DNA from 3 places in the Paenibacillus sp. NPDC056579 genome. Region 2 is predicted to be linked to each of the others. Evidence: riboswitches for the same ligand, from Rfam matches in the RefSeq annotation. Region 2 holds a riboswitch; each other region holds the start of a gene.
What was found. A riboswitch is a leader RNA that binds a small molecule or an ion and turns the genes downstream of it on or off. The one in region 2 is predicted to bind cyclic di-AMP.

Region 1: another riboswitch for cyclic di-AMP. It lies ahead of ACFQ88_RS35125 (TrkH family potassium uptake protein); the one in region 2 lies ahead of ACFQ88_RS27860 (hypothetical protein).
Region 3: another riboswitch for cyclic di-AMP. It lies ahead of ACFQ88_RS19610 (hypothetical protein); the one in region 2 lies ahead of ACFQ88_RS27860 (hypothetical protein).

Annotation. Positions count from the first base shown of each region.
Region 1 is NZ_JBHTVD010000015.1:36,298-40,458, forward strand. It holds gene ACFQ88_RS35115 (cation:proton antiporter) at 1-12, opposite strand, end outside; gene ACFQ88_RS35120 (potassium channel family protein) at 42-716, opposite strand; gene ACFQ88_RS35125 (TrkH family potassium uptake protein) at 728-2,080, opposite strand; cyclic di-AMP (ydaO/yuaA leader) riboswitch at 2,139-2,284, opposite strand; gene ACFQ88_RS35130 (CPBP family intramembrane glutamic endopeptidase) at 2,542-4,161, shown strand, end outside.
Region 2 is NZ_JBHTVD010000008.1:238,552-242,712, reverse strand. It holds gene ACFQ88_RS27870 (hypothetical protein) at 2-289, opposite strand; gene ACFQ88_RS27865 (M48 family metallopeptidase) at 373-1,179, opposite strand; gene ACFQ88_RS27860 (hypothetical protein) at 1,585-2,043, opposite strand; cyclic di-AMP (ydaO/yuaA leader) riboswitch at 2,156-2,324, opposite strand; cyclic di-AMP (ydaO/yuaA leader) riboswitch at 2,661-2,876, shown strand; cyclic di-AMP (ydaO/yuaA leader) riboswitch at 3,020-3,203, shown strand; gene ACFQ88_RS27855 (hypothetical protein) at 3,328-3,741, shown strand; gene ACFQ88_RS27850 (potassium-transporting ATPase subunit F) at 3,926-4,003, shown strand; gene kdpA (potassium-transporting ATPase subunit KdpA) at 4,032-4,161, shown strand, end outside.
Region 3 is NZ_JBHTVD010000004.1:628,288-632,448, reverse strand. It holds gene ACFQ88_RS19615 (putative thiazole-containing bacteriocin maturation protein) at 1-1,013, opposite strand, end outside; gene ACFQ88_RS19610 (hypothetical protein) at 2,041-2,463, opposite strand; cyclic di-AMP (ydaO/yuaA leader) riboswitch at 2,542-2,720, opposite strand; gene thpD (ectoine hydroxylase) at 2,777-3,625, opposite strand; partial or broken gene ACFQ88_RS19600 (ectoine synthase) at 3,647-4,027, opposite strand; gene ectB (diaminobutyrate--2-oxoglutarate transaminase) at 4,053-4,161, opposite strand, start outside.

The DNA.
Region 1 (4,161 bases), on a different contig from region 2:
TTCGCCGCTCATCTAAGTGCACTCCGTTTCGCTTGATTAACCTACGCGGTTACCCGTCCGATAACTTCATTTTGGAACAGCTCGATTTGATCGTTCGTTCCGATAATAACCATAACATCCTTTTCCTCTAACGTATCGCTCGCCGTCGGCGCAATGATTACGCCGTGCTGCTTGTTGATCGCCACGACACTGCATCCGTACTTGGCGCGAGGGTCAAGCTCTCTCAAGGAGCGGCCTGCGAGACGCCTTGGCACGACAAGCTCGGCGATCGTGTAGTCCTTCGACAGCTCGATGTAATCGAGCAAATTGGGCGACACAAGCTGGTGAGCGACACGGATGCCCATATCCCGCTCCGGATAAATCACCCGGTCGACCCCGATCTTGTTCAGCACCTTGCCGTGAAGCTCGGACAGCGCCTTGGTGACCACCATTTTCACGCCGATATCCTTCAGTAAAATAGCAGTCAAAATGCTCGATTGAATGTCGTCTCCGATGGAGACGATGGCACAGTCGAAATTGCGGATGCCCAACGCCCGAAGCACCTCTTCATCGGTAGAATCGGCAACGACGACGTGCGTCAAAATATTGCTCATTTCCTCGACCGCTTCTTCATCCTTATCGATTCCCAAAACCTCATAACCCAGATTGATCAATTCCTGCGCCAGACTGGATCCGAATCTCCCCAACCCGATAACTGCGTACTGACTACGTTTCATTTACGGTTCCCCTATCCAATGGTGATTTTCCCTTCCGGGTATCTGTATAGCTCCTTCTCCGCCTTAGGTCCCAACGCGTAAGCCAACGTCAACGGTCCCAGACGGCCGACAAACATCATAAGTGCAATCAATATTTTCCCGACCACGCTCAGATCGGTCGTCAAGCCCATGGTCAAGCCGACGGTTCCGAAAGCGGACGTCACCTCGAACAAGATCATTAGGAACGGATGATCCTCCGTTGTAGACAAAATCATCGCCACAGCAATAACGAGGAATAATGCGATCATCGTCAGCGTAATGGCTTTCAATATCCGGTCTTTACCCAGCCGGTAATGGAACAGGACAATATCCTCCTTGCCCCGTATCATCGCTATGATGGCACCGATCAGCGTTGTGAAGGTGGTAGTCTTGATCCCGCCTCCCGTCGATCCAGGTGACGCCCCGATAAACATCAGAATGATGATGAAAAATTGGCTGGCCTGCCGCAAGCCCGCCAAATCGAGCGTATTGGCTCCCGCCGTTCTCGGTGTTACCGATTGGAAGAACGAACCCAAAACTTTGCCGCTCCAAGTCAACGGTCCCAACGTTTTCGGATTGGTGAACTCAAAGATGAAAATAACTAGAGCACCCACCAATATAAGCGCACCGGTCGCGCTAAGCACCACTTTGGAATGCAGCGACAGCCGTTTATGCCGTTTGTAGTCCATAACATCCGACATCACCACGAAGCCGATGCCGCCCAAAATAATCAATCCCATGGATACGACATTGACCAGCGGATCGTCCACATACGAGGTCAAGCTGCTGAACGGCCCGGAGACCGACCCGAACAGATCGAACCCTGCGTTGTTGAAAAACGAAATCGCGTGCCATATCCCGAAATAGATCCCTTTGGCCGGTCCCAAATCGAATGACCAGCGAATGGAGAACAAAATCGCCGCAACCAATTCTATGGTAAGAGAATATTGGATCACTTTGCGGATCAGGCGGACAATGCCTTCCATGCTCCCTTGGTTCATCGCTTCCTGAAGGATCAGCCTCTCTTTAAGCGAAATCCTTTTTTTCAGCGCAAAAGCAAACAGCGTCGCCATGGTCATGAAGCCAAGACCGCCGACTTGAATCAACACGATAATGACGATCTGCCCGAATTTCGTAAAAAAAGTGCCGGTATCGACTACGACCAGTCCGGTTACGCAAGTAGCTGAGGTCGCCGTGAACAATGCATCCAGAAAAGGCAGCGGCCGTCCCGTAGCCGAAGCTATAGGCAGGGATAGCAGCGTAGCCCCGATCAGAATAATCGCTGCAAAGCCGATGACCAGTATTTGCGGCGGGGTTAGCTCAAATTTCCTTGCTGTTGCTTTCATCTTTCACCTCATCATGATTTTCAGACAACAAAAAAAGACACGGGAAACCCAATGTCTACAGGTTCCTGTCATAAGCCTACGAGGTTAGCTGTCGGATTCGGATGTACAGGTATCCTATCGTACCACTACTGAAGTGGAAACGAATTCACCCCTTACTACACATGGTTCCCCCGTTTTCAATAAGAAATTCGGCTTTATTCAATTGATAAGAATTATAATCCTCTTTCCCGGGAAGCACAAAGTCACTTTTGCTCGAAATTGACGAATTATTCGAATATAACATTGGCGGATTTACTGCGGACCCTATTATCGCTCTGCTTTTCACCGTTTTGCCCGTCCTAACGCTTCTAATCATTGGATTTTCGGTGGGCATGTATGCTAAGTTTATGGAATACAATGTATAAACTTGATATCCGTATCCTTTGTTAAGCGGCATCCATTCCAATCCAAGGAGTTATTCCATGCTGAAACGTTATTTCGAATCCTCCCTGTTGAAGCTGGCCCTTATAGGTATTTTGTTATACGTATCGGTAGCTCTGGGGTCCCTATGGCTGCAGCATGCAAGGAATGAACCCGATCTGGGCTCTCAGCAGCCCTCCGTAACGAAGCAGGCCGCGGCAGAGGCGGCCGTTCGATTTGTCCGGGAGCGCTTCTCCTTATCGCCCGATTATCGTACAAGCACCCTGTTTCAATCCCATACGGAACGAAGCGGCTATTTGCAAAAGGAGCAGCTGCTGGACGACTATTTGAAACGGTTTGCCGACTATCCGATCGATTATTTCGAGGTTGAGATCAATGACCCCGCATCTCGAACCACCTACTACATTGACGTCAATTTCACCAATTTGCATATTCTCGGATGGAACGCCTACACCTCCCCGTCGGCCAAGCAGCAGACCGTCGCTTCGGGCTCGGCCGATACCCGGGCTTTGATCGAGCAGACGATCAAAGAACAAGGCTACTCGATCGGCGAGTTTACCCGGCTAGAGCAAACGCCTCAAGACCGTCGGAGCGAGGGAGTTTGGGGCGCAGAAATCATCTATGAAAGCATCGACAAGAAGATTGGAGAATCCACTCTGCAATTGCAGCTCGCCGTAGCCGGCGGCAAAGTCGTCTCCTTCCATCCCGCGTTCAGCATCCCAGCTTCCTTCGCAGAGTGGCAGGAGAAGCAAAATGACAATGCTTCCTTCATGACCCGCATCAGTATGGGCGTTTCCTTGATTATGGCTGTAGCCGCCTTCATTATCGTGATCCGATACCGCAAAGAAATCACGTTCCGACGCGGACTGTTTATGACCTTTGTATTCTTGGCCATTTATATCGGCAATAACTTCAATATGGTGCCTGCCTTCCGGACGATGCATTCCGAAGGCCCTTCCCAATGGGAAGCGATGTTCAACCTGTGGTTCCTTAATGTGTTCATCGCGTTGATGGCTGTTAGCGTCTACTTTTCCTTCTTGTCCGGCCGCTACATGTGGCAGCGGTTAGGTTGGGTGACATGGCCCGTGTGGAAGGACGCCACGTTCGGCCATCAAATGGCTGTCGCAACGAGCAGAGGCTACCTGCTATGCTTGTTCATCCTCGGAATCCAGCAAAGCCTGTTCTTTGTTGCAGGAGAATACTTCGACGTATGGGCGGTCAATGACCCGTCCGACTCGGTGCTCAACATGGCAGCGCCCGCCTTTTTCCCGCTGATGGCATGGGCTGCCGCGATTTCCGAGGAAGCTGTATACCGGCTGTTCGGCATCGCCTTCTTCATGAAGCTGACGCGCAACCGGTTCGCCGCGGTGCTGCTCCCGAGCATGATCTGGGCGCTGAGCCATACCCAGTACCCGATTTATCCCGTTTACACACGCTTTATCGAGGTAACGATTATTGGGATCATCTTCGGCTACGCCTTCTTGAAATACGGCTTCCTGACCGTCATGCTCGCCCATGCGGCTATGGACAGCATCTTGATGGGATTGTCGCTGCTCGATTTGGGCAGCACGGCAATAACGGCAGTAGGCCTGTTTTACATCGTACTGCCCGCCCTTATCGGCTGGGCTGTTGCATGGCTGCACCGGACGATCGGCCCCGGC
Region 2 (4,161 bases):
CTCAATACGTTTCGGTTTCTTCCGGGCTCTCCATAGGAGTCAAGCTTTGCAAAGCTGCCTGGTCCTCCGCCAGATCAGCCCTTGCTTCGTCCACTGCCTTCTGGTTATGGCTGAAGCTGGCCTGTTCGATCGCACGCTCTGCACGTTCTACGGCCGTTTCGGCTTGCTCAATCAGCTGCTCGCTCGGATGGCTTTGCGCTTGCGTCACCGCGTTGTGAGCCGTATTGACGGAATTTTGCGCCTGGGAAATCGGGTTTTGCGATTGCAGGCTGGAGTCATATTTCGCCATGGTCGTGTACCTCCTCATGTCTTCATAACCTTCCTGCTTACTATGAGACAAAAGGAGGTGTTTTATGCCGGAGACGAATCCCTTTACAAGGTTATGGAAGAAGGCGGTTCCATCGCCTCAAAGCGGCTGGTCTCGTATCCAAACAGCTGAGGATGGGCATGGAACTGCCATATTTCCGTAATCCGCTTCGGAAGCGGAGGATGCGTCGACAGCAGCTCGTACCATGCGATGAAAAACCCTCGCTCCCGGCGGCTTTCCTCCAAATAATCCGGGATGTTGATCCGGTTAAACAGCTGCTTGCCGACCGCGAGCACCGTCAATGCGCGAATGGCCGCATTCGCATTGCCTGTGTAAGCCGTCGCAATACGGTCGCACGTATACTCGCATGCTCTGGAATAGGCGTTGCCCAGGAATGGGATCCACATTGCGGGAAAAATCAGCATCTGCTTCGACACATGCTTGCGCTGCAGATGAGCCAGCTCATGGGCTATGACGAAGGTTAATTCCTCGTCGTTGCCCTGCTCGATCAGCTCGAAAATATCGGAATAAAGCACGACAAAGCTGCGTCCGAAAAACCGCGTCGCAAACGCGTTTAAGATCCCGCCGGACTGGACGATGAACACGTCCGGAGCGTTTTTGAGACCCATACTGCTGCTTAGCTGCTGCACTTTCTCATAAACAATCGGAAACTGCCGCTCCGTTAATTTGACTCCTGAGCTGCGGATCCCCGCAACCATAAGCCCATGCAATAGAAGCGCGACAGCCAATCCGATCAAGATGTACACAATGCCTATAATGGATACGATCAAACTGACATAAATTAAGATACTGATGATTACACAAACCGTGTACAATGTAGTTTCATTTTCATGCACCAAGCGAGATTTCATCGGCTTTCCCTACGCCCCCCGTAATATAAATCCGACTGATCGGAAAGGCGGAGCCCTTCTTTCCTCGCAATCGGGTTCTACGGAGCTTCTATATATAGAAACATCCGCAAACACCGCTATTTTATCACAGGGAATTTCCAAATTAAAACAGAATTTTATGGACACGTCTTACTTCTTCTCTGCTTTCATCCGCTTGATGCAGTTGACCCTGGAGCAATATTGCTTAATTCCGTCCCACCTTCCCCAAACGCAGCCTGCGCATTTTTTCGGCTGATGCGGTCGTACATCCGTGACAATTGCTTTTATCATATATACCTCCAGTCAATTCTTTCCCAATGAACACCGATAAGCAAAGTGCTGCGAACAGAAGGCTCATTGAGGCGGATTCCTCCGGTTTCTCAAGCCTTAATATCCGAAATAAGCCTGCGAGCGTTCAATCAAGAAGGCGCGTTCCAGCGACCGGTCTTGCTGCTCGTGCAGCCTCGACGGATTGTGCAAGTGGTCCGCGAGATCGGATAAGGCGGTTTCCGCCAAAGCTCTTCTTATCGGTCCCCAGGACTCGTTCCTGCTCTGGATGTAGCGTAATGCTTCAGGAATGGTAAGGCCTTTCAGCATTGTAAATACGGAAGCCCACCGGGCGAAGTCGCCTGTAGCCCTCTCTGATGCCGGAACCATATATTCGGCCCAGCCGGATACACTGCCGCTGGACAGCTTGAGCAAGCCGCATGTACAGTCGCGGCAATCCGTCTGAATCCGGTTTTCAATCCATTTACAATCAAAGCGAAACAATTCCATATGGCCGATTTTGAACTCAGATACCTCTTGTTCACCCATACGGGGTAATGGATCCGATAATTTCATCATGACGGCATATCTCCTCTTATAGTTTTAGGATAGAACAGCACAAAAAAGCCTCAGGAGCAGAGAAACTCTGCTTCCGGGCTTCTTTACACAGTAAAATAAGCTTGCGGTCGCGGTTCTCTCTCAATCACGTTTACGAGGTTAGCTGTCGGATTCGGACTTGAGAGTGTCCTACTCAGGAACAATAGAAGCTAATGTCCCAAGATTCACCCCTTGAAGCTGCTTGCTGCGGCTTCGATTGGTTCCCCCGCTTCCCCTATTCGGGAGTTCAACGTTAAAGCTTGCATTATGCTGTTGTTGAAATGAATCTTACTCCCAAACCCAAGTAATGTAAAACCGGAATCCGGCGATTATTTCCAATATTTTGACGGGAATTGCACATGAAAACGAAATCATTGGGATAAGACAGCGAATATCGTTCCGAATGCTTCATTATTCGCTGATTCTCACATTTTTGGAGAAAACGCAAGATAAACGAAGCTATATGGAGAATTTTCGAGATCTGATTCTTGTTTGCCGCATGAATCCCCCTTAAGTTCCCCATTTCGCATGCAGGGTTTCTTTACAGTAACAAGCGTCCGGCGTATGATTCAACTCATGAATCGACATACAAAGTTTCCACTATCGAATCGCTGAGTTTCCTTTTGTCCTATATATTGTGACACAAGGAAAGCGGGGGAACCAAAAATCGTGTTGCGTTAAGGCGGTGTGAGAGCTGCCGATACGTCGACACTGGGGTGAATCCTATGAGAATTTTTCACAAAATGCTCATGGGTAGGGCGACTCTCACCGCCCGAATCCGGCAGCTAACCTCGTAAGCGTTGGAAAGGCAGCTATCTTATCCTTTTAATAGGCATATGGGCTGTCAAAGAAGAGAGGATGATGAAGCTTGTGATCGGAACCGGCGACCACAGGGCTTAGACCTCTGTGGCTTTTTTCTGTCCGAAAGTACAAACATGATGTTTTCCAACCATATTTTGCATCTTTTTCGCTGAGTCCTTCATAGGAAGGAACGGGGGAACCACCGGAAGCTCGAAAGCTACTTTTCCATCGGGCTTCCATTGGGGTGAATCACAGGAGCAGGCTAGCGCATGCTCTCGTGTAGGGCGACTCTCACGCCCGAATCCGGCAGCTAACCTCGTAAGCGTATCGAGAGAGGCAACGATTGTCGTGCGATAAGACACGGTTCATTCACTGTGCCTTAAGAAGCCACGGGAAGAGTTCTTCTCTAGCCTGCAGGCTTCTTTTTTGTTGCCTTCTCTTTCTGACCGAAGTAGGAGGAGTCGTATGGAACAACGCCAGCAGTTCATTCTGGTTGCAGCCTCGAACAAAACAGGCGAAGCCTTCATCCGCAAATTAATGCTGCAGAAGCTTCCTTTCGCAGCACTTGTCAACAGCAAGTCGGAAGCAGCGAGGCTGGAGGAAATCGGAGTAAAGCATTTTATTCTGGTAGATACTACCGAGGAGAGAACATGGGCGATGCCCGAGCTTCCCGTAGGTAAAGTGTACTTGTTCGAAAGCAGCCTGAACTTGTGCTGCCGCTATATCCGGGTGTGCCATATGTGGACCTCGGAGCCGATTTACGTCATTACGCATTCCGTCAATCCCAGGCTGATTTATAGAGCTCTTGGAGCCAGCTTTGTGATTCATACGAATAGTCACGATGTATCTTTCTTGCTAGCCTCGCAGCGGCCGGAATAGTAGAGCCTTAACTGGAGGCTGAGACCGGAATGCGGGGAATGCCTTACCTTACTATTGAAAGCTTTGGAGGGATACCGATGTTGGATCTGTATATGGTATTGACGCTGGCCGTCACTTACGCACTGTTCAGCGGTTTTTTATCCTGGTGCGGCAGAGTGATTCAGGAACCGGAGAGTGAGCGAAAATGATAGTCGTTGCGATTTTTACTTTGTTTATCTTTCTATATCTTGTGTATGCGCTGATCTATCCTGAAAAATTTTAGGAGCAACCTAAGGAGGCTTTTTTGAGCTATGGGCATCTTGCAAATTGCCGTCGTGATAGTAATCCTGGTACTGCTTGTTAAGCCTTTGGGCACGTACCTGTATAACGTATTTCGGAATGAAGCGAACGGAACCGATAAATGGTTCTCCTTCATTGAAA
Region 3 (4,161 bases), on a different contig from region 2:
ACTTTTCCGGCAGCAAGGGGATGCGGCTGTAATGGGTGCCAGCTTCCTTCCAATGTCTCCAAATCAAGCAGATACAGTGAGTTTCTCTGCTCCGGCTCGGCAGCTCCCGTCAGAGTCTTTAACAGCTCGAAAACAATCACATTCGCGAGCAGCGCCCCCGCCGTTGAGGAGAAGGCAAACCTCTCCGGATCTTTGAACACTTGAGACTTGTGGATGCGCCTCCACGCCGATTCCCAACTGACCGTGCTCTCCGGCTGCAGGATAGGGCCCGCGATGCCGGCCTGATGCAGTCTCACGGCAGGAAGCAGCGTTTTGCGTTCCGCTTGGCATGCCTTATGAAGAAGCTGCAGCTCCTCGCAATCACCCTGCTCAGACACATAGAGGACCGCTTGGTACGGGCGCACGGCTTCCCTCCAACCGTCGGCATTCTTGTTCGACAGTACAGCTTCCTCGATCACCACCTCGGGATCCGTCAAGCGGGCGTGCTCCGCCAAAGCCGTCAGCCGATGCCGATCCGTCGGCAGCGAATCCGTAATCAGCATTCGAAACCGAGTAAGGCCCGACTCAAGCAGCGACGACACAAGCGCGGAAAAGATCTGGCCGGAGCCGACCGCGAGCACTTCAGCCTGCCGGTAGCACTGAAACCGGTAAGCGCCGGAATCGCCGAAGCTGTCGAGAAAAGCGATTTGCCCTGCATACCTGCGGACCGTTTGCTCCGAGAGAACGTGCGGGCAATCCTGGCTCACATCGCGCGCAAAGCCTTTTTCCCTCAGCACTTCCGCGATTTCGTACACTCGGTCCCTGTAAGGCCCGGATAGCCCGTCCGTCAATTCCTCCATTGTGTGCTCCCCGTTGAACATGGGGATGAGCTTTTCAAGCCATCGGTCAATCATCTCACCTTTCATTTGGAACGTGCCAACGTTGTTTCGGAAATAGACGCCGTCATTCTGATCCGGCAAAAAAAATGTATCCGCCTTTACCTGAAGGCGCGTAGACGAGGTCAATTTTGTCATCTCAGCCCTCCTAACTATAAACGCTTTTCTACAATTTTCAATCTTCGTTCTACATTATATGTACTTCTATTTGTCCCTCATGTCATACATCACCTACGATATAGAAAATCGCCCCTGCACAGCACTGTGCAGAGGCGATCGGTTTACTTCAATCATATGAGAGACGAAAGTGTCAGCCTTAGCGGCAGCGGTGGCCGCCACAAAATCCTGCGCAGTTATGACAACGAAAGCCGCCACAGAAGCCCCCGCAGCGAACGCCTCCGCAGAACCCGCCGCAAAATCCACCACAAACTCCGGCACAAAAAACTCCGCAAAATCCTGCGCAAAAACCAGCACAGACTCCAGCGCAAAATCCGACACAAAGGCGAGAAGGATCTACAGGCACTTGGCCATTAGGATACTGTCCGGCATAATACTGAGCTTGCTGATCCCAAGGTGTCATTTCCGTTGCCTGGAACTGCGAAACATCCAACTGCTGAAGCTCATTTTGAAAATTAGTCATTTGATAAAACCTCCAGTAACTTTTTTTGATATCGACATGATTCCAACTTATGGGCGAAGCTCCGCGTTTGTTACTGAGTCAAAGACCTATTTTTTAGGCGTTTGTACCAACATCTAGACAAACAAAACAACAGCCCCCGGATATCCTCTGAGGGCCAATTTACATGAATACTCCAAATATAAGAACATACGTACCTATTTATAAACAAAAAAAATAGCCCAGAAGTACTGGGAAAAAAGTATTATTAGGTATTGTCATGTCTCCTGCAGGAATTTCATTATTCCTGAACAATCGAACTTAGGCAAGTTGTATTGCAAATATTAAAGCTTCATCTATGAACAAATCAATGCTGCCAATAGTTATATAAGTGAACCGGACTGCCCAGTACCATTCCTCCACCGTGAATTGAATAGAGCGCTAAGCATTGAAAATCAAAACAATAACTTAGAATCGTTTTCGATATAAATAAACACTGATGAAGTAACTTCATCAGTGCCGTTTGCTGCTTATTTGCTGTAACCATCTCTAATCTATATCATTTACCAGGAAGGATACATCGCATTTGTTTATAAAAAAGATATGTGTCGCACCGAGTGCTCTATAAGTTTGTTTATTATATTTACGTCTTGTTATGACATAAATGCTTTCTAACCGCCAATTGCTGCACAATTGAATAAGGCGGCATGTCAGGGTGAAGCTATCCTCGAATAAAAATACTTTCCGTATCGGAAGATGAGGAGCATCGTCCCACTTGTTCCCATCCGATGTATCGACGGATATAATCTTTTTGACCCCTATTGCTTCCATTCGCTTCTTTCCAGAATGGCTGTTAACTATTGCGTAGTAACCGACTCCTCGCTCCCTCAGTTCGTTAATAAACTGTTTGCCTGCTTCATTCGGGGCGGATACCAATACGCACTCCCCCAGAAAATACCTTAATCCGTTCATTTGTTCCCCCCCTCCGGAGGCAACAAAATAAGCATTGTAGAGTATTTCTATATAGCTGCTTGCTTATAAAGGTTTGCTGCCTCACCAGTTTGACGCTTACGAGGTTAGCTGTCGGATTCGGACGTGAGAGTCGCCCTACCTTCCATGCGGCCATGCCGGCATTTGAAGGATTCACCCCAAGAGACGGGCATCGAGATTCATGCCCGTCCTTCATGGTTCCCCCGCTTCCGTTAATCGGAACTCAGCAGTAGAACTACTATTCGTATATTATTTTATTTCGAATTTATTAATTCTATACTATCAGATTTTCAATTCATGCCTCACGCGATGCGATAAACCCTGGTCGCGGCTTCATGCCGGAGAAGGGCTCTACCAGCTTATTCTCAACACTATTAAAGACAAGAAAGATATTACTTCGGGGCATCGGAGAAATGTTCGAGCTGGATCCGTGCATCAGATTGCAGTCGAACAGCAGCACGGAGCCTGCTTTGCCGACAGGAGCGACAATACCGCCTTTCTCGGTCAACCAACGCATGCTGTCATGATCAGGCACGCCATACTGCTGCTTCCTTAGAGACTGTTTGTAGTGATCGTCGGGAGTCTGGCCGGTGCAGGCTATGAAGTGGCGATGGGATCCCGGTATGACCATGAGCGGACCGTTGAAGAAATAATTGTCCTCTAGTGCAATAGAGCAGCTTAGCGCCCGCATTCGCGGCATTCCGTCCTCTACGTGCCATGTTTCAAAATCGGAATGCCAGTAAAACTCTTTTCCTGTAAATCCCGGCTTAAAATTAATGCGCGATTGATGAACATAAACGTCGCTGCCAAGGATTTGCTTAACGACCGCAAGAAGCCTTTCGTGCACTGCAAGCTGATGAAATACCCCGCTATCCCGATGAACGGCAAACACGGAGCGAACCTCCTCGCTATCGGGTTCACGGATGACCTCCGGTTTGTTGTTGTCACTGCCCGCTTCCTGCCAAATCTTCTTCAGTTCTTCACGCATGGCGGCAACTTCTTCTTGAGTAAAAAACTCTTCCAAAAACAAATATCCGTCCTGCTCATAACCGGAAAGCTGCAATGCATTAATAACTTGTTGATTGATTATGTGATTATACACCACCGGATCCACACGATCGAGGATTTGCGGTTCCGAATGAATTCGCGACGGATAGGCATCGGGCTCTCCGAGAGGATAAGCTCCGCTCTCATCGTGAACCTCCTTGCCTGTGCAAGGGGGATTGAAGACACAAACGACTCTCAGGTCCGTCTTGCTTCGCAGTCTGTGCTTCTCGTGGCCATTCAAGACGTACAACGTGCCTGGTGTTACGGGATAGGTCTTATTCTCATCCAGAACATCGATTTCACCTTCACCCTCAATGCAGTAAACCGCTTCAATGTGATTTTTGTACCACATATCCGTTTCGGTTCCAGCCTTCATCGTCGTATCGTGAAGCGAGAACCCGACTCCGTCCTTACGCAACAGCAGACGCCGGCTGAACCAAGTGGCCGTATCCACATCATGCTCCGTACCTAATACCTCATCCAAATGCCTTACGATCATATCGAGAATCCTCCTTGTTCTGCCGTTATATGAGTTTTATTCGCTCTTTTCGGTAGTACTCGGCTACTTCTTCCATGCTATCGCCAAGAATGCCTAAACCTCGCTGCAACGAGTACTTATCGATGATCAAAGGT